One region of the Zobellella denitrificans genome, then DNA from elsewhere that is predicted to be linked to it. Evidence: predicted binding sites of a transcription regulator. Region 1 holds the regulator's gene; each other region holds the start of a gene.
The links. Region 1 encodes sigma-54, which starts transcription at its own class of promoters, with help from an activator protein. Its sites were predicted from a motif close to TGGCACNGTTTTNGCTT; they were not measured.
Positions count from the first base shown of each region.

Region 2: a site for sigma-54 is predicted at 2,333-2,349, ahead of flhA (flagellar biosynthesis protein FlhA). Genes of this name have one in related genera too.
Region 3: a site for sigma-54 is predicted at 3,737-3,753, ahead of AN401_RS14010 (Na(+)-translocating NADH-quinone reductase subunit A). Genes of this name have one in related genera too.
Region 4: a site for sigma-54 is predicted at 3,409-3,425, ahead of AN401_RS01740 (superinfection exclusion B family protein). Genes of this name have one in related genera too.

Region 1 is NZ_CP012621.1:3,521,828-3,526,661, reverse strand. Features, by position in the region: gene AN401_RS16685 (HPr family phosphocarrier protein) at 1-267, opposite strand, end outside; gene rapZ (RNase adapter RapZ) at 254-1,120, opposite strand; gene ptsN (PTS IIA-like nitrogen regulatory protein PtsN) at 1,132-1,578, opposite strand; gene hpf (ribosome hibernation promoting factor) at 1,581-1,868, opposite strand; gene AN401_RS16665 (RNA polymerase factor sigma-54) at 1,893-3,326, opposite strand; gene lptB (LPS export ABC transporter ATP-binding protein) at 3,379-4,104, opposite strand; gene lptA (lipopolysaccharide transport periplasmic protein LptA) at 4,108-4,602, opposite strand; gene lptC (LPS export ABC transporter periplasmic protein LptC) at 4,604-4,834, opposite strand, start outside.
Region 2 is NZ_CP012621.1:949,684-954,517, forward strand. Features, by position in the region: gene fliQ (flagellar biosynthesis protein FliQ) at 1-69, shown strand, start outside; gene fliR (flagellar biosynthetic protein FliR) at 291-1,079, shown strand; gene flhB (flagellar biosynthesis protein FlhB) at 1,080-2,213, shown strand; gene flhA (flagellar biosynthesis protein FlhA) at 2,389-4,491, shown strand; gene flhF (flagellar biosynthesis protein FlhF) at 4,506-4,834, shown strand, end outside.
Region 3 is NZ_CP012621.1:2,957,053-2,961,886, forward strand. Features, by position in the region: gene AN401_RS13995 (NADH:ubiquinone reductase (Na(+)-transporting) subunit D) at 1-145, opposite strand, end outside; gene AN401_RS14000 (Na(+)-translocating NADH-quinone reductase subunit C) at 138-899, opposite strand; gene AN401_RS14005 (NADH:ubiquinone reductase (Na(+)-transporting) subunit B) at 910-2,148, opposite strand; gene AN401_RS14010 (Na(+)-translocating NADH-quinone reductase subunit A) at 2,154-3,497, opposite strand; gene AN401_RS14015 (BolA family protein) at 3,873-4,190, opposite strand; gene AN401_RS14020 (alpha-ketoglutarate-dependent dioxygenase AlkB family protein) at 4,270-4,834, opposite strand, start outside.
Region 4 is NZ_CP012621.1:361,738-366,571, forward strand. Features, by position in the region: gene AN401_RS01720 (SulP family inorganic anion transporter) at 1-1,309, shown strand, start outside; gene AN401_RS01725 (bacterioferritin-associated ferredoxin) at 1,392-1,583, shown strand; gene bfr (bacterioferritin) at 1,652-2,128, shown strand; gene AN401_RS01735 (methylglyoxal synthase) at 2,248-2,709, shown strand; gene AN401_RS01740 (superinfection exclusion B family protein) at 2,791-3,363, opposite strand; gene AN401_RS01745 (GlcG/HbpS family heme-binding protein) at 3,601-4,032, shown strand; gene AN401_RS01750 (TetR/AcrR family transcriptional regulator) at 4,202-4,822, shown strand; gene AN401_RS01755 (MFS transporter) at 4,819-4,834, opposite strand, start outside.

The DNA of each region.
Region 1 (4,834 bases):
TTCGTTGAAGCGGTCGGCCACCAGCCGGGCCACGGCCTCCATCGCCGCCTCCGCGTCCGGGCCTTCGGCCACCACCCGGATGGCGTGACCCTGGGCGGTCTCCAGCATCAGCAGGCCCATGACGCTGTTGGCCGGCGCCTGTTTGTCCTGGTTGCAGACGGTGACGGTGGCGTCGAACTGCTGCGTCAGTTGCACCAGCTGGATGGCGGCCCGGGCGTGCAGCCCCAGCTTGTTGACGATTTCCAGATCCCGTTCAATTCTCGGCATTGCGTTTTTCCAGTGTTCTGTGTCGAAGTTGCACGCTCTTGCCCATCTGCCGGAATACCCGGGCCAGCTGTTCGGCGAGGAACACCGAGCGGTGCTGGCCGCCGGTACAGCCGATGGCCACGGTGACGTAGCTGCGGTTGTTGCGCTCCAGGTGCGGCATCCAGGTGATCAGCAGGTTTTCTATCTGCCACAGGTATTTCATCACCTCGGGCTGGCCGGCCAGGTAGTCGGCCACCGGCTCGTCGCGGCCGGTGAAGGGGCGAAGCTCGGCAATCCAGTGGGGATTGGGCAGGAAGCGGGCGTCGAACACGAAGTCGGCGTCCTTGGACACCCCGTACTTGTAGCCGAAGGATTCGAACACCCAGTTCAGCTCCTTTTCCTTCTTGCCGAGGATGCGCTCGCGGATGATCTCACTCAGATCGTGGATGCTTAAGGCCGAGGTATCGATGCGCAGATCCGCGTCCGAGGACAGGGGCGCCAGCAGGTGGGTCTCCTCCCGGATGGCCTCATCCAGGGTCAGGCTGTGGCGGGACAGGGGATGCAGCCGGCGAGTGTCGCCGAAACGGCGGATCAGCGCCGCGTTGTCGGCATCGATAAAGATGCTGGAGAGGGAAACGCCTTCCATGGCCCTGACTTCGGCCAGGCAGGCTTCCAGTTTGTCGGGGCTGTCAGGCAGGTTGCGCACGTCGATGCTGACCGCCACCTCGCCCGGCCTGTGCCGGCGCATCTGCACCAGATCCGGCAGCAGTTCGACGGGCAGGTTGTCGACGCAGTAATAGCCCAGGTCCTCGAGTACCCGCAGGGCCACGGTTTTACCCGAGCCGGAGCGACCGCTGACGATCACCAGTTGCATGGCGCTTGTCCTCAGGCGGAGATCATGATCTGATAGAGTTCGTCATCGCTGCCGGCCTGGCGCAACTGCTTGCATACCTGCTTGTTGCTGAGCTTTTCGGCGATCAATGACAGTGTCTTGAGGTGCTGTTTGCACTCCTGCTCGGGGACCAGCAGGGCAAAAACCAGGCCGACCGGCTGGTTGTCGATGGCATCGAACTCCACCGGCTCGGCGAAAGTGAGTAATACGGCGGTCGCCTTGTTGTCATCGCTGATACGGCCGTGGGGAATGGCGATGCCATTGCCGATGCCGGTGCTGCCCATCTTTTCCCGGGCCAGCAGGCAATCGAACAGCTGCTGGCTGCTGATGTTCAGGTGCTGGGCGGCCAGCTCGCTGATGATTTCCAGGGCACGTTTCTTGCTCGTGCAGGGAACTGCACTGCGGGTGCAGTCCCTGCTCAGTATGTCGGCGACTTCCATGGTTATTTTTGCTTGAGCTTCTCTTTGTGTTTGATGATCTGGCGATCCAGCTTGTCGATCAAGCCGTCGATGGCCGCATACATGTCTTCGTGCTGGGAGTTGGCGAAGACTTCGCCGCCGCTGACGTTCAGCTTGGCTTCGGCGATCTGCTGCAGTTTTTCCACGTTGAGGATGACGTGCGCATTGGTAATGTGGTCGAAGTGACGCTCCAGCTTGGAAAATTTGCTGTTCACATAGTCACGCAGTGAGTCTGTGATTTCCACATGGTGTCCAGTCAGGTTTATTTGCATAACGTCTTCCTTCTTGGTCTGCCTTTAAACCAGGCGTTTACGCTGATTGGAAGGGGGGATGGCCAGTGACTCCCTGTACTTGGCGATGGTCCGCCTGGCCACCTGTATCCCCTGTTCGGCCAGCAACTGGGCGATCTTGCTGTCGCTCAGCGGCTTGGCCGGGTTTTCCGCCCCGACCAGTTTCTTGATCAGGGCGCGAATCGCCGTCGAGGAGCACTCCCCGCCGTCGTCGGTTCCCACGTGGCTGGAGAAAAAATACTTCAGCTCGAACACCCCCCGGGGGGTGTGCAGGAACTTCTGGGTGGTCACCCGCGAGATGGTGGACTCGTGCATTTCCACCGCCTCGGCCACATGGTTCAGCACCATGGGCTTCATGGCTTCCTCGCCATACTCAAAGAATGCCTGTTGTTGCTCGACAATACAATTGGCAACCTTGAGCAGGGTCTCATTTCGGCTTTCCAGGCTCTTGAGAAACCACTTGGCGTCCTGCAGGTGGTTGCGGATGAACTGGCCGTCCTCGCTGTTGCGCGGCTGCCGGGCCATGGCGGCATAGGTCTGGTTGAGGCGGACCTTGGGCATGGCCTCGGGGTTGAGCTCCGCCACCCAGGCACCGTTGCGCTTGGTTACCACCACGTCCGGGATCACGTATTCGGAACTGCTCTGGATGACGGTGTGGCCGGGCCTGGGCTCCAGCTGCTGGATCAGCGCCAGCACCTCCTTGAGTTCCTCCTCCTTGAGCCTGGCCTTGCGCTGCAGGGTGCGGTAGTCCCGGTTGCCGAGCAGATCCATATGCTGGTTGATCACCTCCCGGGCCTGCTGCAGCCAGGGGGTCTCGGGCGGGAACTGCTCCAGCTGGATGCGCAGGCATTCCTGGACGTTGCGGGCCGCCACCCCGATGGGATCGAAGTGCTGGATGCGCTTGAGCACCGCTTCCACCTCGTCCGCCTCGATCTCCAGCTCGTCGCCGGCCACCGCCTCCAGGATATCGGGGACGTCTATGGTGAGGTAACCGGCCTCGTCGATGGCATCGATGATGGCCAGGGCGATGGCTTGGTCGGTATCGCTGAAGGGGGTGAGGCGCATCTGCCACAGCAGGTAGTCCTGCAGGGTTTCGGTGGTCTCGCCCTGGTAGACGGTGTCCTCGGCGCCTTCGGGCAGGCCGCCGCCGGCGCCCGGGGAAGCGGTATAAAGCTCCTCCCAGTTGGTGTCCATGGGCAGGTCATCGGACAGCTGGCTCTGCTCCATGGCGGTGTCGGCGGCCAGCTGTTCTTCGTGGCGGGGCTCGGCCACATCGATGCTTTCCGGCTCATCCTGCTCCAGTAACGGATTGCTCTCCAGGGCTTGCTGGATCTCCTGCTGCAGTTCCAGGCTGGAAAGTTGCAGCAGGCGGATCGCCTGCTGCAACTGGGGCGTCATGGTCAGCTGCTGGCCCAAACGTAACTGAAGAGTTGGCTTCATCTTTTAAAAAAGTCCTTCTATATCGACCGCACTGTCATGATGCGGGGCCTGCTCAGAGGCTGAATTGTTCACCCAGATAGACTTTCTTGACCTGCTCGTCGGCGAGGATCTCGGCCGGGGTGCCGGCGGCGATGCGGTGGCCGTGGCTGACGATATAGGCCCGTTCGCACACATCCAGGGTTTCCCGTACATTGTGATCGGTAATTAGCACGCCGAGGCCCCGATCGCGCAGGTGCAGTATGATTTTCTTGATGTCGATCACCGAAATCGGATCCACCCCGGCGAACGGCTCGTCCAGCAGGATGAAGCGGGGGTCGGCCGCCAGGGCCCGGGCGATCTCCACCCGCCGCCGCTCGCCGCCGGACAGGCTCATCCCCAGGCTGTCGCGGATATGGGTAATATTAAACTCTTCCAGCAATTGCTCCATTTTCTCGCCGCGGCCGGCGGCGTCCAGATCCTTGCGGGTTTCCAGCACCGCCATCAGGTTGTCGGCCACGCTCAGGCGACGAAAGATGGAGGCCTCCTGGGGCAGGTAGCCGATGCCGGCCCGGGCCCGCAGGTGCATGGGCTGGAGGCTGATGTCCTGGTCGTCGATGGTGATGCTGCCCGCGTCCCGCTGCACCAGCCCCACTATCATGTAGAAGGAGGTGGTCTTGCCGGCGCCGTTGGGGCCGAGCAGGCCGACGATCTGACCGGTGTTGACGGTCAGGCTGACGTCGGCGACCACCTGGCGTCCCTTGTAGCTTTTCTGCAGGCCCCGTGCTTTCAGTGTCGCCATGGTTCAGTCCTGGCCCTGCTCGTTCAGGTTCTGCAACTGCTCGGGCAGGAAGATGGTGGTCACCCTGTCCTGGCCACCCTGGCTTTCCGCCTCCATCTGCTCCCGGTCGATGTGGTAGCGGATGCGGTAGCCGGTGACGATGTTGTCGTTCTGGGTAAGCTTGGCATCCTGCAGCAGGGTGATGGTGCGGGCGCGGATGTCGTAGTGGATCTCCCGGGCCTCGGCGTGCACCGGCTGGCCGTTGTCCAGGATCTGCTGGTAGGTGGCCGGGCTGCCCTGGGCGGTCATCGACTGCAGGCCCTGTTCGGTGCGGATCACCACCAGGCGGTCGGCACGCACGTCTATGGTGCCCTGCTTGACCACCACCCGGTCGCTGAAGGTGACCTTGTTCTCGGCCAGTTCCACCAGCTGGCGGCCGGCGTCTATGGTCACCGGCTGGCGGAAGTCCGACTCCCTGGCCTCGGCCAGGCCCAGGCCCAGGGCCAGCAGGCCGCCCATGCTAAGGATTGAAGTAAGTTGCCCGGGTTTCATGCAGTAGTTCCACCGTTTGTTGATCAAGGATGCCCAGCAGGCCCTGGCCCTGGGCCTGGTAGTGCGGGCTGCTCAGCTGGACGTCCCGGTTGGAGCGCAGCTGGTTGTTGATGAAGTCCAGTTCCAGGTATTCGGTGGTCAGGGTTTCCACCAGGGCATCCGGAAGCAGCCCCCGGCCGACCACGTTGCCGACCATCAC
Region 2 (4,834 bases), 1.6 Mb from region 1:
TGGGGGCTGGAAATGCTGATGGACTTCTTCTTCGAGCTGGTGCACCAGATCCCCCAGGTGATCGGGTAACCTGGGCTTGAAGCTTGAAGCTTGAAGGGTGAAGGGTGAGGAGTGAGAAGTGGGGGGAAGGGTGAGAGGAGAGAAGGCGGTCATCTCCGCGAAGGCGGAGATCCATGACAGATTGCACTGGACTCCCGCCTTCGCGGGAGTGACAACAGAGTATTTACCGCTTTGGCGTGTACTTTCAGTCGCCGCTACTTCCAGCTTCCGGCTTTAGCCCGAGTTAATCGATGAACTACACCACCGAACAAATACTGCTGTGGCTGGCTTCCTACCTCTGGCCCCTGTGCCGCATCGGCGGCCTGATGATGACCATCATCATGTTCGGTGCCCAGCTGACGCCCGTGCTGGTGCGCCTGCTGCTGGCCCTGGCCATTACCATCGCGGTGGCGCCGGTGCTGCCGCCCATGCCCGATATCGCCCTCTTTTCCGCCGCCGGTTTCCTGGTGACGGCCCAGCAGGTGCTGATAGGCGCCACCCTCGGTCTCTTGTCCCAGTTTCTGGTGCAGACCTTCGTGACCGCCGGCCAGATCATCGCCATGCAGACCAGCCTGGGCTTCGCCTCCATGGTGGATCCCCTGAACGGCCAGTCCGCCCCCGTGGTCGGCCAGTTTTACCTGATGCTGGGTACCCTGCTGTTCCTGGCCCTCGACGGCCACCTGGTGATGATCGAGGCCATCATCCGCAGTTTCGACACCCTGCCGGTCTCCACCGGCGGCCTGTCGGTGGCCAGTTGGCAGAGCCTGGCATCCCTGCTGACCTTGCTGTTCCAGGCGGCGGTGTCCATGGCCCTGGCGGCCATCGTCGCCATGCTGCTGATCAATTTCAGCTTCGGGGTCATGACCCGGGCCGCGCCCCAGCTCAACATCTTCAGCGTGGGCTTTGCGGTCAGCATGGTGTGCGGCCTCTTTATCATGTGGCTGACCCTGGGCGGCTTTCTCAACCATTTCGAAAACCAGTGGCTGCGCCTGCAACTGGTGATGTGCGATACCCTTTACCTGCGCTGCGAGGAGGGCTGAGTGGCGGAGTCCGACGGCCAGGAACGAACGGAGAAGCCCACGGAGCAGCGCCTCAAGCAGGCGCGTGAAAAGGGCCAGATCCCCCGCTCCAAGGAGCTGGGCACGGCGGCGGTGCTGCTGGGGGCGGCGGCCGGCCTGCTGTTGCTGAGCGGCTCTCTGGGGCGGGCCATGTCGCGGGTGTTCGAGCAGAGCTTTCGCATCGAGCGGGCGACCCTGTTCGATCCCGCGGCCATGATGCCGGCCCTGACGGACGCCATCGCCAGCCTGGTCTGGCCCCTGCTGGGCCTGTTCGCCATCGTGCTGGTGGCGGCCCTGCTGGGCAATATCCTGCTGGGCGGCTTCAATTTCAGCACCCAGGCGATGATGCCCAAGTTCAGCCGCATGAGTCCGATGAAGGGCCTGAAGCGGATGTTCGGGGTGCAGGCGGCGGTCGAGCTGCTGAAGTCGGTGGCCAAGGTGGCCTTTATTGCCCTGTTCGCCGCCTGGCTGCTGTGGGGTCAGTTCGAGCACATACTGGGGCTCAGCCACGAGGTGTTGCCGGTGGCCCTGGTCGACGCCCTGGAGCTGTTGCTGTGGATGGGGCTGGTGCTGTGCCTGGCGCTGCTGCCCATCGTCGCCATCGACGTGCCCTTCCAGCTCTGGAACCACAGCCGCCAGCTGAAGATGACCCTGCAGGAGATCAAGGACGAATACAAGAACACCGAGGGCAAACCCGAGGTGAAGGGCCGCATCCGCCGCCTGCAGCAGGAGATGGCCAACCGCCGGATGATGGCGGAGGTACCCAGCGCCGACGTGGTGGTGGTCAACCCCAGCCACTATTCGGTGGCCCTGCGTTACGACAAGGACAGGCCCGGTTCGGCGCCGATGGTGGTGGCCAAGGGACTGGACGAGATCGCCCTCAAGATCCGGGAAATCGCCCGGGAGTACGAGGTGCCGGTGATCTCGTCGCCGGCCCTGGCGCGGGCCATCTATCATTCCACCAAGCTCGACAGGGAAATACCCGAAGGGCTCTTCGTGGCGGTGGCCCAGGTGCTGGCCTATGTGTTCCAGCTCAACGCCTGGCGCAAGGGCCAGGGCCGCCCGCCGGTGCCGCTGAAGGATGATCTGCCGATCCCCGAGGAATACCGGGCTTGAGGCCGGAAGCTTGAAGCTTGAAGCCCGCCGTAGGGTCCACTTCAGTGGACCGTTTCGCCACCGGCGCTGGGGTTCGGTCGAATGAATTCGACCCTACAGTGCGTAGTTTTTGGTGTTGATGGCTTGTTTTTTGCATTTAAAACCGCATCGGTTTTCAGCAGCAATTAACGTACTCATGGAATTCAGGGCAAGGCTTTTACAGGCGGGACAGTGGTCGCGGTGGTTTCACAAGGGCCTGGGGACGCCCCTGCTGGTGCTGGCGGCGCTGGGCATGGTGGTGCTGCCCATTCCGACCCTGCTGCTGGATGTGCTGTTTTCCTTCAACATTTCTTTGGCGCTGGTGATCCTGCTGGTGGCGGTATACACCCAGCGGCCGCTGGATTTCGCCGCTTTTCCGACGGTGCTGCTGGTGGCCACCCTGCTGCGGCTGGCCCTGAACGTGGCCTCGACCCGGGTGGTGCTGCTGGAAGGCCACCAGGGCGGCAACGCGGCCGGCAACGTGATCGAGGCCTTCGGCTCCGTGGTGATCGGCGGCAACTACGCGGTGGGGCTTATCGTCTTCCTGATCCTGATGATCATCAACTTCGTGGTGGTCACCAAGGGCGCCGGGCGCATCTCGGAAGTGAGCGCCCGCTTCACCCTGGACGCCATGCCCGGCAAGCAGATGGCCATCGACGCCGACCTCAACGCGGGTCTGATCAACCAGGACGAGGCCCGTACCCGGCGGGAAGAGGTGACCCGTGAGGCCGACTTCTACGGCTCCATGGACGGTGCCTCCAAGTTCGTCAAGGGCGATGCCATCGCCGGCATCATGATCCTCTTCATCAATATCATCGGCGGTTTCATCATCGGCATGGCCCAGCACGGCCTGCCGTTCGGCGAGGCGGCCCGGGTCTATACCCTGCTCACCATCGGCGACGGCCTGGTGGCGCAGATCCCCTCCCTGCTGTTGTCCATCGCCGCCGCCATCATCGTCACCCGCCAGAACACCCGGGAGGACATGGGCCAGGCCATGCTGGGCCAGCTGTTCGACAACCCCAAGTCCCTGTCCATCGCCGCCGGTATCCTGATCACCATGGGCCTGGTGCCGGGCATGCCCCACTTCGCCTTCCTGCTGCTGGGCGGCCTCTCGGCCCTGGGCGCCTGGTGGCTGCACAAGCGCAACCGCCTGCGCGAGGAGCAGGCGGAAGAGCAGACCCAGCAGTCCCCGGTGGCGAGCCGGAGCCTGGAGCAAAAGGATCTGAGCTGGGACGACGTGGCCCAGGTCGACACCATCGGCCTGGAGGTGGGCTACCGGCTGATAAGCCTGGTGGATCAGGCCCAGGGCGGCGAGCTGCTGAGCCGGATCAAGGGGGTGCGCAGAAAGCTGTCCCAGGAGCTGGGCTTCCTGATCCCGGCGGTGCATATCCGCGACAACCTGGAACTGGGGCCCAACCAGTACCGCATCACCCTGATGGGCGTCAGCTCGGGGGAGGCCGACATCTACCCGGAACGGGAGCTGGCCATCAACCCGGGCCAGGTGTTCGGCACTGTTGCCGGCATCGATACCCGGGATCCGGCCTTCGGCCTGGAGGCGACCTGGATCGCCAAGGACCAGGTGGAATACGCCCAGAGCCTGGGCTACACGGTGGTGGACGCCGCCACCGTGGTGGCCACCCACCTCAGCCAGTTGCTCACCAACCACGCTTCCGTGCTGCTGGGTCATGAAGAGGTGCAGAACCTGATCGATCAGGTCGGCCGCAGCCAGCCCAAGCTGGTGGAGGGGCTGGTGCCCAACACCATCGGCCTGGCGCTGGTGACCAAGGTGCTGCAGAGCCTGCTGCACGAAGGGGTCACCATCCGCGACATGCGCACCATACTGCAGACCCTGACCGAGTACGCGCCCAAGAGCCAGGATCCGGAAGTGCTCACCGCCGCCTGCCGTATCGCCCTGCGCCGTTTCATGGTCCAGGAAATCGCCGGCACCGAGCGGGAACTGCCGGTAATCACCCTGGCTCCGGAGTTGGAACAAATTTTGCAGAACTCCTTGCAGGCAGGCGGCGCCCAGGGCAGCGGTATCGAGCCCGGCCTGGCCGAACGCATGCAGCAGTCCCTTGCCCAGGCGGCCGCCAACCAGGAGCTGGAAGGCCAGCCGGCGATACTGCTGACTTCCGGCATGTTGCGTACCACCCTGGCACGCTTTGTCAAACACACCATTCCCAGCCTGCGGGTGTTGTCCTATCAGGAAGTGCCTGATGACCGTCAAATCCGCATCGTGGCATCCGTTGGCCAGCAGTAGCAGTGGGGAACTGAATGAAGATTAAACGGTTTTTTGCCAAGGACATGCGTACCGCCCTGGCCGAGGTCAAGGACGTGCTCGGGCCCGAGGCGGTGATCATGTCCAACAAGAAGGTCTCCGGCGGCATCGAGATAGTGGCGGCGGTCGATGATGAAGATTTGGCGCCCGTCGGCAACTCGCGCCACCTCAGCGAGGACAACGTCAGAATTTCGTCGCATGCCCGCCAGTTCGCCATGCCCCTGGACGGCAAGGCCCAGGCGGAAAGCCTGCAAGCCCTGTTGATGCGTTCCGGTGCCGCCGACGCCGGCCGGAACAAGGCGGAGCCGGAAGAGCGGCGGGAGCC
Region 3 (4,834 bases), 560 kb from region 1:
TTACCGCCAGCGACATCACGAATGCCGTCTGCATCTGGGTGGTCACCGCCAGGGCCGAGCAAATCCCCAGTACCTGCAGGGCGATGGGGTTGTTGCCGATGACGGGCCCGAACAGAACCTTTTTCATTTCAGCTTTATCAGCCATTGTTCAGCTCTCCTTCACGAATCTTGGCCAGGAAAGGACCGAAGCCCTTGGGACCCATCCAGAATTCAAAGGTGTGTTGCACGCCGTTGGAGGTCAGGGTGGCGCCGGACAGGCCGTCCACACCGTGCTCGGATCCTTCGGGCGCACCGCCCTTGACCACCCGCAGCGCCGGCTGGCCGTTGCCGTCGAACAGGTGCTTGCCGACGAACTGGGCGCGCCAGTTGGGGTTTTCAATTTCACCGCCGAGTCCGGGAGTTTCCCCCTGCTCGTAGTAGGTGATGCCCTTGATGGTGTTGCCGTCCGGGGCGACCGCGACGAAGGCGTACATGGTGGACCACAGGCCCTGGCCGTGTACCGGCAGGATAATGCTGTCCAGCTCGCCGTTCTCGTCCTTGGCCAGGTACACCGGCGCCAGGTTGGCGCGGCGGCGGATGCCGGCCGGGTCTTCATCGCTGCTCAGGCGGATGCTGGCATTCGGATCCTTGGCGGCATTGCGCTGGTTGTATCCCTCTACCGGCAGGTCGGAGAACTCGCCGGTATCCAGGTCCACCAGGCGGGCCTCGATAAAGCGGGCATAGCTCTCTTCCACCGCCCGGGCGGAGCTGGCATCGAAACCGGCCACGCTGACGATGTTGCTTTGCACATCCAGTACCTGGTTGCGCTGTTGGATCGGCTTCAGTCCCACGGCGGCGACGGACACCACTATGGAGCAGACCAGGCAGAGTCCGCCGATCACGGCAAAGGTTCTGCCCATTGTTTCTTTCTTAGCCACGAGCCAGCCTCCGTTTGATATTGGCCTGCACCACGAAGTGGTCGAACAAGGGAGCGAACAGGTTGGCGAACAGGATGGCCAGCATCATGCCTTCGGGGAAGGCCGGGTTGGCCACGCGGATCAGCACCACCATGACACCGATAAGGGCGCCGTACCACCATTTACCCTTGTTGGTAAAGGAGGCGGACACCGGATCGGTGGCCATGAACATCATGCCGAAGGCGAAGCCACCCAGAACCAGGTGCCAGTGCCAGGGCATGGAGAACATGGGGTTGGTGTCGGAGCCGACGACGTTGAACAGGGTCGCGGTCAGCACCATGCCGATCATCACGCCGGCGACGATGCGCCAGGAAGCGATGCCCAGGTAGATGATAAAGAAACCACCGATCAAAATGGCCAGGGTGGAGACCTCGCCGATGGAACCCTGCATGTTGCCGATAAAGGCGTCCATCCAGCTGATGGCGGCGCCGGTGTTCACGTCCAGCAGCGCGGCCTGGCCGCCTGCGGCCCACTGACCCAGGGCGGTGGCACCGGAGAAGCCGTCGACCGCGGTCCAGACCGCGTCGCCGGAGATCTCGGCCGGGTAGGCGAAGAACAGGAAGGCCCGTCCCGCCAGGGCGGGGTTGAGGAAGTTCTTGCCGGTACCGCCGAAGATTTCCTTGGCCATGACCACGCCGAAGGTGATACCCAGGGCGGCCTGCCACAAGGGCAGGGTGGCGGGCACGATCAGGGCGAACAGCACAGAGGTCACGAAGAAGCCTTCGTTCACTTCGTGCTTGCGCACGGTGGCGAACAGCACTTCCCAGAAACCACCCACCACGAACACGGTCAGGTAGATGGGCAGGAAGTAGGTGGCGCCCAGCAGCAGCTTGCTGCCCCAGCCGGCGCCTTCACCCAGGGTTGCCCCCAGGCCCTGGGCCAGGCCATAGCGCCAGTTGCCGTCGATCACCGCGGCCAGATCGGCCGGGCTGTACATGCTGGTCAGGGCCGCGATGGCCTGGCCGCCGGCGTTGTACATGCCGAAGAACATGGCCGGGAAGGTCGCCATCCACACCATGATCATGATGCGCTTCAGATCGATGCTGTCGCGCACATGGGAGGCGTTGCGGGTCACCATGCCCGGGGTGTAGAGCACGGTCGCCACCGCTTCGTACAGGGCGTAAAACTTCTCGTACTTACCACCCGGCTCGAAATGGTGTTCGATCTTTTCCAGAGTGTGCTTCAAACTCATTTCACTTAGCCCTCTAGCTCAATCTTGGTCAGACACTGACGCAGTACCTGGCCGTAATCGTACTTGCCCGGGCACACATAGGTGCACAGCGCCAGATCTTCTTCGTCCAGCTCCAGGCAGCCCATGGTCTGGGCGCTGTCGGTATCGCCGGACAGCAGATCACGCAGCAGCAGGGTGGGCAGGAGATCCAGCGGCATGACGCGCTCGTAGTTGCCGATCGGCACCATGGCACGGCTGGAGCCGTTGGTGGTGGTGGTCAGGTCGAACAGCTTGCCCTTGGCCAGGTGGCTCAGGTAGGCGCGGGTCACGGAGAACTTGTTGGCGCCCGGCGCCAGCCAGCCCATGAACTCCTTGTCGCGGCCTTCCTTCAGCACCGACACCTGCAGGTGATAGCGGCCCAGGTAGGCATGGGGACCGTTGGCGGTGGTGCCGGACAGCACCGAGCCGGAAATGACACGATTTTCCCCGTTCTGCAGTTCACCGGCGGTCAGCTCGTCGAGGGAGGCGCCGATACGGGTGCGCAGCAGGCGCGGCTTCTGCACCACGGGACCACCCAGGGCCACCACCCGGTCGGTGAACAGCTCACCGCTGGTGAACAGCTTGCCGAAGGCGATGACGTCCTGGTAGTTGATGTACCAGACCACCTTGCCCGGAACGACAGGGTCGATAAAGTGAATGTGGGTGCCCGGCAGACCGGCGGGATGCACGCCCACGAAGACGTGTTCCTTGATGTTGTCGGCCTGGGCCTGGGGCAGGCTGCCTTCTCCCTTGCACACGTGCACCTGGCCATCGGTCAGGCGGCTCAGCACCTGCAGACCATCGGTAAACGCCTGGGCGTTTTCCTTGATGATCAGTTCGGCGTTGGCACAGAGGGGGTTGGAGTCCATGGCGGTCACAAAGATGGAACGCGGAGCGGAGTCGACGGCAGGCACCTTGCTGAAGGGACGGGTGCGCAGGGCGGTCCACATGCCGGACTCAACCAGCTGCTCTTTGACGGTGTCACGTTCCAGTTTGGACAGTTCGGCGGAAGAATATTTTGAAAAAGTAATCTGCTCTTCGCTGTCATCGACGGCAATCACGACCGATTGCAGTACACGTTTGGCGCCACGGTTGATTTCAACCACTGTTCCGGCGGCGGGAGCTGTGAACTTAACGCCAGGGTTCTTCTTGTCCTCGAAGATCACCTGACCTTTTTTGACGCGGTCCTCTACCTTGACATACATGGTAGGGCGCATGCCCACATACTCTTCGCCCAGCGTAGCAACGCGCTTGATGGCAGGACCATCGTAGATTACTTGCTCTGGGGCCCCGGAGATCGGGAGGTCCAGTCCTTTTTTAATTGTAATCATACTCACTTGCACTACTTGTTAGGGGAAGACAGGTACTTGCCATGTCAGACATGACAACATGCTGATGAGTCGCTACCGGCCTGCCTCTATCGTCTTGGCAACAGCGTGACTACAGTCCGGTAACATCCAGCCCGATATAAAAGGCGCATAATTCTAGCACTTTTAACGCGACGGCTGCCATGGCAATTACCAAAAATTACCGCCTGTTTCGCCAAAAACGACGGGGCCACGCACCGGGTAAGCAAGAATAACGCCATGATATTCGGCCAGTTATTATGCCTTGGTCGAAGATGACTCAGCCCCACTTGGAGCCCGCCCCATCATGATGTCGGAGCCGGCGGGCAACAACACCGTCAAGCCCGGGCAACATGGTCTTCAGGCCGACACGCCGCCCTGGCCACGGCAGGCAGGGCTGTCCGGCACCCCGCCCCGGGCCTGCCACTCGGCCGGGGTCAGGGTGTGCAGCGCCAGGGCATGGACGCCGCCCGCCAGCTCCTCGGCCAGCAGGCTGTTCAACAGCCGGTGCCGGGCCAGCAGGCGCTGGCCCTCGAAGCGGTCGCTCACCACCACCAGCTTGAAATGGGTTTCCGAGCCGGGGGCCACCCGGTGCATATAGCTTTCATTGATCACTTCCAGATGCTGGGGGGCGAGGGCCTCTTGCACCTTGCGTTCTATGGCGGCTTGTATGGACATAATCGACTCCTGGTATTGTGAGGGGTAAGGGGTAGGCGTGAGGAAGGCGGGGTGTGGAGTGACCCTCACGCCTACCCCCTCACTCTTCACGGCCCTGGGGCGGCAGATAACGGAAGGTCAGGTTGATCCGTGCCTCGGTCACGCCGGCCATCCTGGGCAGAGCATGCTGCCAATGATGCTGCATTTCGCCCGCCATCACCAGCAGGCTGCCATGGTCGAGCATCAGCTCGCGCCGCTCGCCGCCGCCATGGCGCAGCAGGAAGCGGCGGCCGGCGCCCAGGCTGACCGAGGCGATCAGCGGATCGGGGCCGAGTTCGGGTTCGTCGTCCGCGTGCCAGCCCATGCTGTCCCGGCCGTCCCGGTACAGGTTGAGCAGCACCCCATTGAAGGGCCGCTCGCACAGGGCTTCCAGCCGCCGCCTCATCTCGGCCACCAGCGGATGCCAGGGTTCGGGCGCACGGGTACGGCCCGAGTAACGATAGGCCGCCTCCCCCATCCAGCAGGACAGGCGGGGTTCGTCCAGCTCGCGCCCGAACAGCCGGAGCCGGTGCTGCCGCCAGGGGATCTCCCGCCCGAGTTGCGCCAGCCAGGCGTCCGCCTCGGCGGCGAAGGCCCCGGGCCACCACAACAGGCGTCCGCCGCTC
Region 4 (4,834 bases), 1.0 Mb from region 1:
TATCAGCGCCTCGGCCCTGCTGATCACCCTCAGCCAGCTGGGCCCGCTGCTGGGGGTGAGGCTGGAGGGGCATCAGTTGCAGGCCCTGGGCTCCCTGGTACGGCAGTGGGATGCCATTACCCTGGCCACTGTGGTGATTTCGGTGGCCAGCCTGACGTTGCTGCTCTGGTCCCGTTACCGGCTTAAGGGCATGCTGTTGCGCCTGGGCGTGGACGAGGGGCTGGCTGCATCCCTGGTGCGGCTGACGCCGGCCTTGCTGGTGATGGTGGCCATGCTGTTGTCGTGGGGGCTCGATTTGGGTGCCCTGGGTGTTGCCCTGGTGGGCGAAGTGCCGTCGGGACTGCCTGCCTGGAGCTGGCCGCAGTGGTCTGCCTTGCCCTGGCAGGCGCTGATCGTGCCCTCGTTGCTGCTGTCCCTGGTGGGCTTTGTGGAGTCGGTCTCGGTGGGGCAGACCCTGGCGGCCAAACGTCGCCAGCGGATCTCCGCCAACCAGGAGCTGATCGGGCTGGGGGTTTCCAACATCGCCGCCGGCCTGTCCGGCGGCATGCCGGTTACCGGCGGTTTCGCCCGCTCCGTGGTCAATTTCGATGCCGGGGCCCAGACCCCGGCGGCCGGCATCTACACCGCCGTCGGCATAGCGCTGGCCGGACTCTGGCTGGCCCCCTGGCTCGGTGTCCTGCCCAAGGCGGTGCTGGCCGCCACCATAGTGGTGGCCGTGCTGGGGCTGCTGGACTGGCGCCAGTTTCTCCATACCTGGCACTACTCCCGTACCGACTTTGTCGCCCTGGGGCTGACCTTTCTGGTGACCCTGGCGGTCAACGTCGAGCTGGGGTTGCTGGCCGGTATCGCGGCCTCCCTGCTGCTGCATCTCTACCACAGTTACAAGCCGCACTGGGCCGAGGTCGGCCTTATCGCCGGCACCGAGCATTTCCGCAACCGGCTGCGCCACCAGGTGGAGCTGGACCAGAGCCTGCTCTGCCTGCGGGTGGACGAGAGCCTCTACTTCGCCAATGCCGGCCAGTTGGAAGACATCGTCGCCACCCTGGTGAGCCTGCGGCCCGAGGTGCGACACCTGGTGTTGCAGTGCAGTGCTGTCAATCGCATCGATGCTTCCGCCCTGGACAGCCTGCAGATGATCAACGACCGGTTGCAACTGGCCGGCATCGGCTTCCACCTGGCCGAGGTCAAGGGGCCGGTGATGGACAGGCTGCGGCAGAGTTCTTTTCTCGACCGGCTGAACGGGCGGGTCTTCCTGACCATGTACCAGGCCTGGAACGGGCTGACCACCCAGCCGGAATATGTGATCTGAGCCGTTTTTTTCGGCAAGGAATAACTTGCATTGATAACCACTATCATTTAGATTTGTTCCATCCAGGCGGAGGACTTTTCTTATGTACGTGTGTTTGTGCAAGGGTATTACCGAGCGTCAGCTTAAACAGGCCATTGCCGAAGGTAACACCGAGTTCAAGCAACTGAAGCGCGAGCTGGGCGTGGGTTCCCAGTGCGGCAAGTGCATCCCGGTGGCCATGGCCATACTGGCGGAAGAAAACGCCAAGACCGCGCTCTATTACGAAGTCGCCTGAGACCGCTTTATCAATTTCAGCCCCTGAACTACGTTTAGAAGACTTCACACTGACTGGAGTCCGGTTCGATGAAAGGGGATCCCAAGATTATTTCCTACCTCAACAAGGTGCTGGGCAACGAGCTGGTTGCCATCAACCAGTATTTCCTTCACGCCAGGATGTACAAGGACTGGGGATTGCATCATCTGGCCGACAAGGAATATCACGAGTCCATCGAAGAGATGAAACATGCGGATCTCCTGGTCGAACGTATCCTCTTCCTCGAAGGCGTTCCCAACCTGCAGGATCTCGGCCGGCTGCGTATCGGCGAGGAGACCGAGGAGATGATCAAGGCCGATCTGTCCCTGGAGCTGGACGCCATCCCCGATCTCAAGGAAGCCATCGGCTATGCGGAATCGGTGCGGGATTACGTCAGCCGGGATCTGTTCAACGAGATCCTGGAAAACGAGGAAGAGCACGTGGACTGGCTCGAGACCCAGCTTGGACTTATCGACAAGGTGGGTATCCAGAATTATCTGCAGGCCCAGCTGGTGGACGACGACTGAGTTCCGCTCCCGCTCAAAACGGAAAAAGCCCCGCCCGGGGCTTTTTCCGTTTTGGGACTGCTCATCCGCCCCGGCTTTGGATACTATGGACCCAGACTTTAGCAAGGATGTCGATAGCGATGAAAAATACTCACAGAACCCTGCCTCCCCACAAGAATGTCGCGCTGGTGGCCCACGACCATATGAAAGAGCAGCTGCTGGAGTGGGTGGCCAGCCGGGCCGAAGAGCTGAAGCTGCACCACCTGTACGCCACCGGCACCACGGGCACCATGCTCAGCCGCAAGGTCGGGCTGCCGGTGCGCTGCCTGATGTCCGGCCCCATGGGCGGGGATCAGCAACTGGGCGCCATGATCGCCGAGGGCAAGATTGACGTGCTGATCTTCTTCTGGGATCCGCTCAACGCCGTGCCCCACGACCCGGACGTCAAGGCCCTGTTGCGCCTGGCCACGGTATGGAATATCCCGGTGGCGACCAACATCGCCACCGCCGACATGCTGATGGACAGTGTCCAGATGAGCCGGGACTTCAGTATCCGCATTCCGGACTATGACGGCTACCTGAAAGAAAGGACGGCCGGCTGAGCCACTCCCTTTGTCCGCCTGACCGGGTAGTGGCGTTGTCTGTCCAGGTAAGCCTGAGCGCTCCGGCCGTAGCCGGGAGGCTCAGTTCCGGCCCAACTGCTTGTAGGCGTATTTGGGCCTGGTATTGAGGATCTGGTTCTTCTGCTCTTCGGTCATGTTGGCGGGGTTGAGTCCCAGGACCTTGAAGGTGAGCAGGGGGCGGGCTTCCAGGGTGATCATCAGCGGCTTGATGGCGCTGAACCCGGGCTCGACGGGCTCACCGTAGGCGTAGGTGAGGATGCCCTGCTCCAACAGATTTTTGACGGCCGGCTCGGTAACCGGCAGTTTTATGACACTCTTGCGTTGGATCACGAACTCCCGCAGCACCGCCTTCTCGCCCGCATCCAGATAATCCAGCACTTCCTTCAGCAGTTTCTGTCGCACCAGTCGCTGCTTGCGATAAAACACGTGCTGAAACAGCAGTATGGCGCCATGGGCGAGAAAGTAGGAGGCCGAGACCACCATCCCCAGCACGAACAGCAGGCGATAATCGGCCAGCCAGAGTCCGAAGGCGCCGGCGAACAGGCTGTCCGGCAACAGGGTCACCAGGGTGCAGCTCAGCAACAACCAGCACATAAACCAGTTAAGCGGCGAAACCTCTCGTAAATCCAGCATGCTTGTCTCCACAGTCCCGGGGCGTGTCCAACCTGTCCCCGGCTAAAGCAATTGCTGTGCCATTGTATGGGCGCACAGCCACAGAGAACCGTTTTAGTTTCATTTGTGTATCGGATAGGTAGCCAAAAATTTATTTTTACATTAAATGTATACAAATGATCTTAACATTGTGCCTGTTTTGTGTTTTATTGGTACTCAATTTGTCGCCATTGTTACAGCTGACAGGGAGTCCAGGTAATGAGTACAGTTACACTAGAGCAGGCACTGACGATCACGCGTGGTGCCTTGCAGCACGGGATGGAAGTGGGCACTGCGCCCCTGACCGTTGCCGTGCTGGATAATGCTGGCCGGCTGGTGTCCTTGCAGCGCCAGGACGGTTCCAGCCTGCTGCGGCCGGATATCGCCGTCGGCAAGGCCTGGGGCGCCATCGCCCTGGGGCGCAGTTCCCGCGGTCTGGCGGAAATGGCCGCGGCCCGACCGGCCTTTATGTCGGCGGTCAACGTGCTGGCCCAGGGTAATATTGTGCCTGTGCCCGGCGGCGTGCTGATCCGGGACGCGGCCAACCGCCTGCTGGGTGCCGTCGGCATCAGCGGTGATCAGTCGGACGTGGACGAGGCTTGTGCGGTCGCGGGAATCACATTGGCCGAACTGATCGCGGATTGCGGCTAGTCTGGCAGCGTTGTGCAGTAACTTGTTGTTTTGGTCGAGGGGTAACCTTGGTTACTCATTTTTACGCGCCCGCTTCGGTGGGCGCTTTTTTTTACTCATTTTCACGGGATTCCGGTATGGTTAGCAAAAATAAACTTCCATTCCAATGGCCTGGAGCCTGAAACCCCGTATGTCCCGGATCAGAGTCAAGAACGAAGAAAAGATCATCCGTGCCGCCAGCCGGATCTTTGCCGAAAACGGCTATGCCGCCACCAAGACCGCCGATATCGCCGAACTGGCTCAACTGCCCAAACCCAATATCTACTACTACTTCGGCAGCAAGGAAAAGCTCTATCGGGCGGTGCTGGAGAGCGTGACCGAGCCGCTGCTGGCGGCGTCGGCTCCCTTTATCGAGTACCGGGATCCGGTGAAGGCCCTGACCGCCTATATCAAGGCCAAGTTGCTGATCTCCCGGGACTACCCCTATGCCTCCAAGGTCTTCGCCAGCGAGATCATGCACGGCGCTCCCCACCTGCCGGAGGACATCATCGCCCGCCTGAGCGAGCAGACCCGCACCCTGAGCGCCAAGCTGAACGACTGGGTGGGGCAGGGGCTGATGGCGCCGGTCAACGGCCATCATCTGCTGTTCGCCATCTGGGCCTCCACCCAGACCTATGCCGACTTCAACTGGCAGATCACCATGGCCCTGGGCAAGGAAGAGCTGGACGACGGCGACTTCGACCAGGCGGCGGAGGTGATCACCCGGCTGGTGATCGACGGCTGCCGGGTGAAATCCCTGACGGAGGGCTAGGGCCGGGCGGGA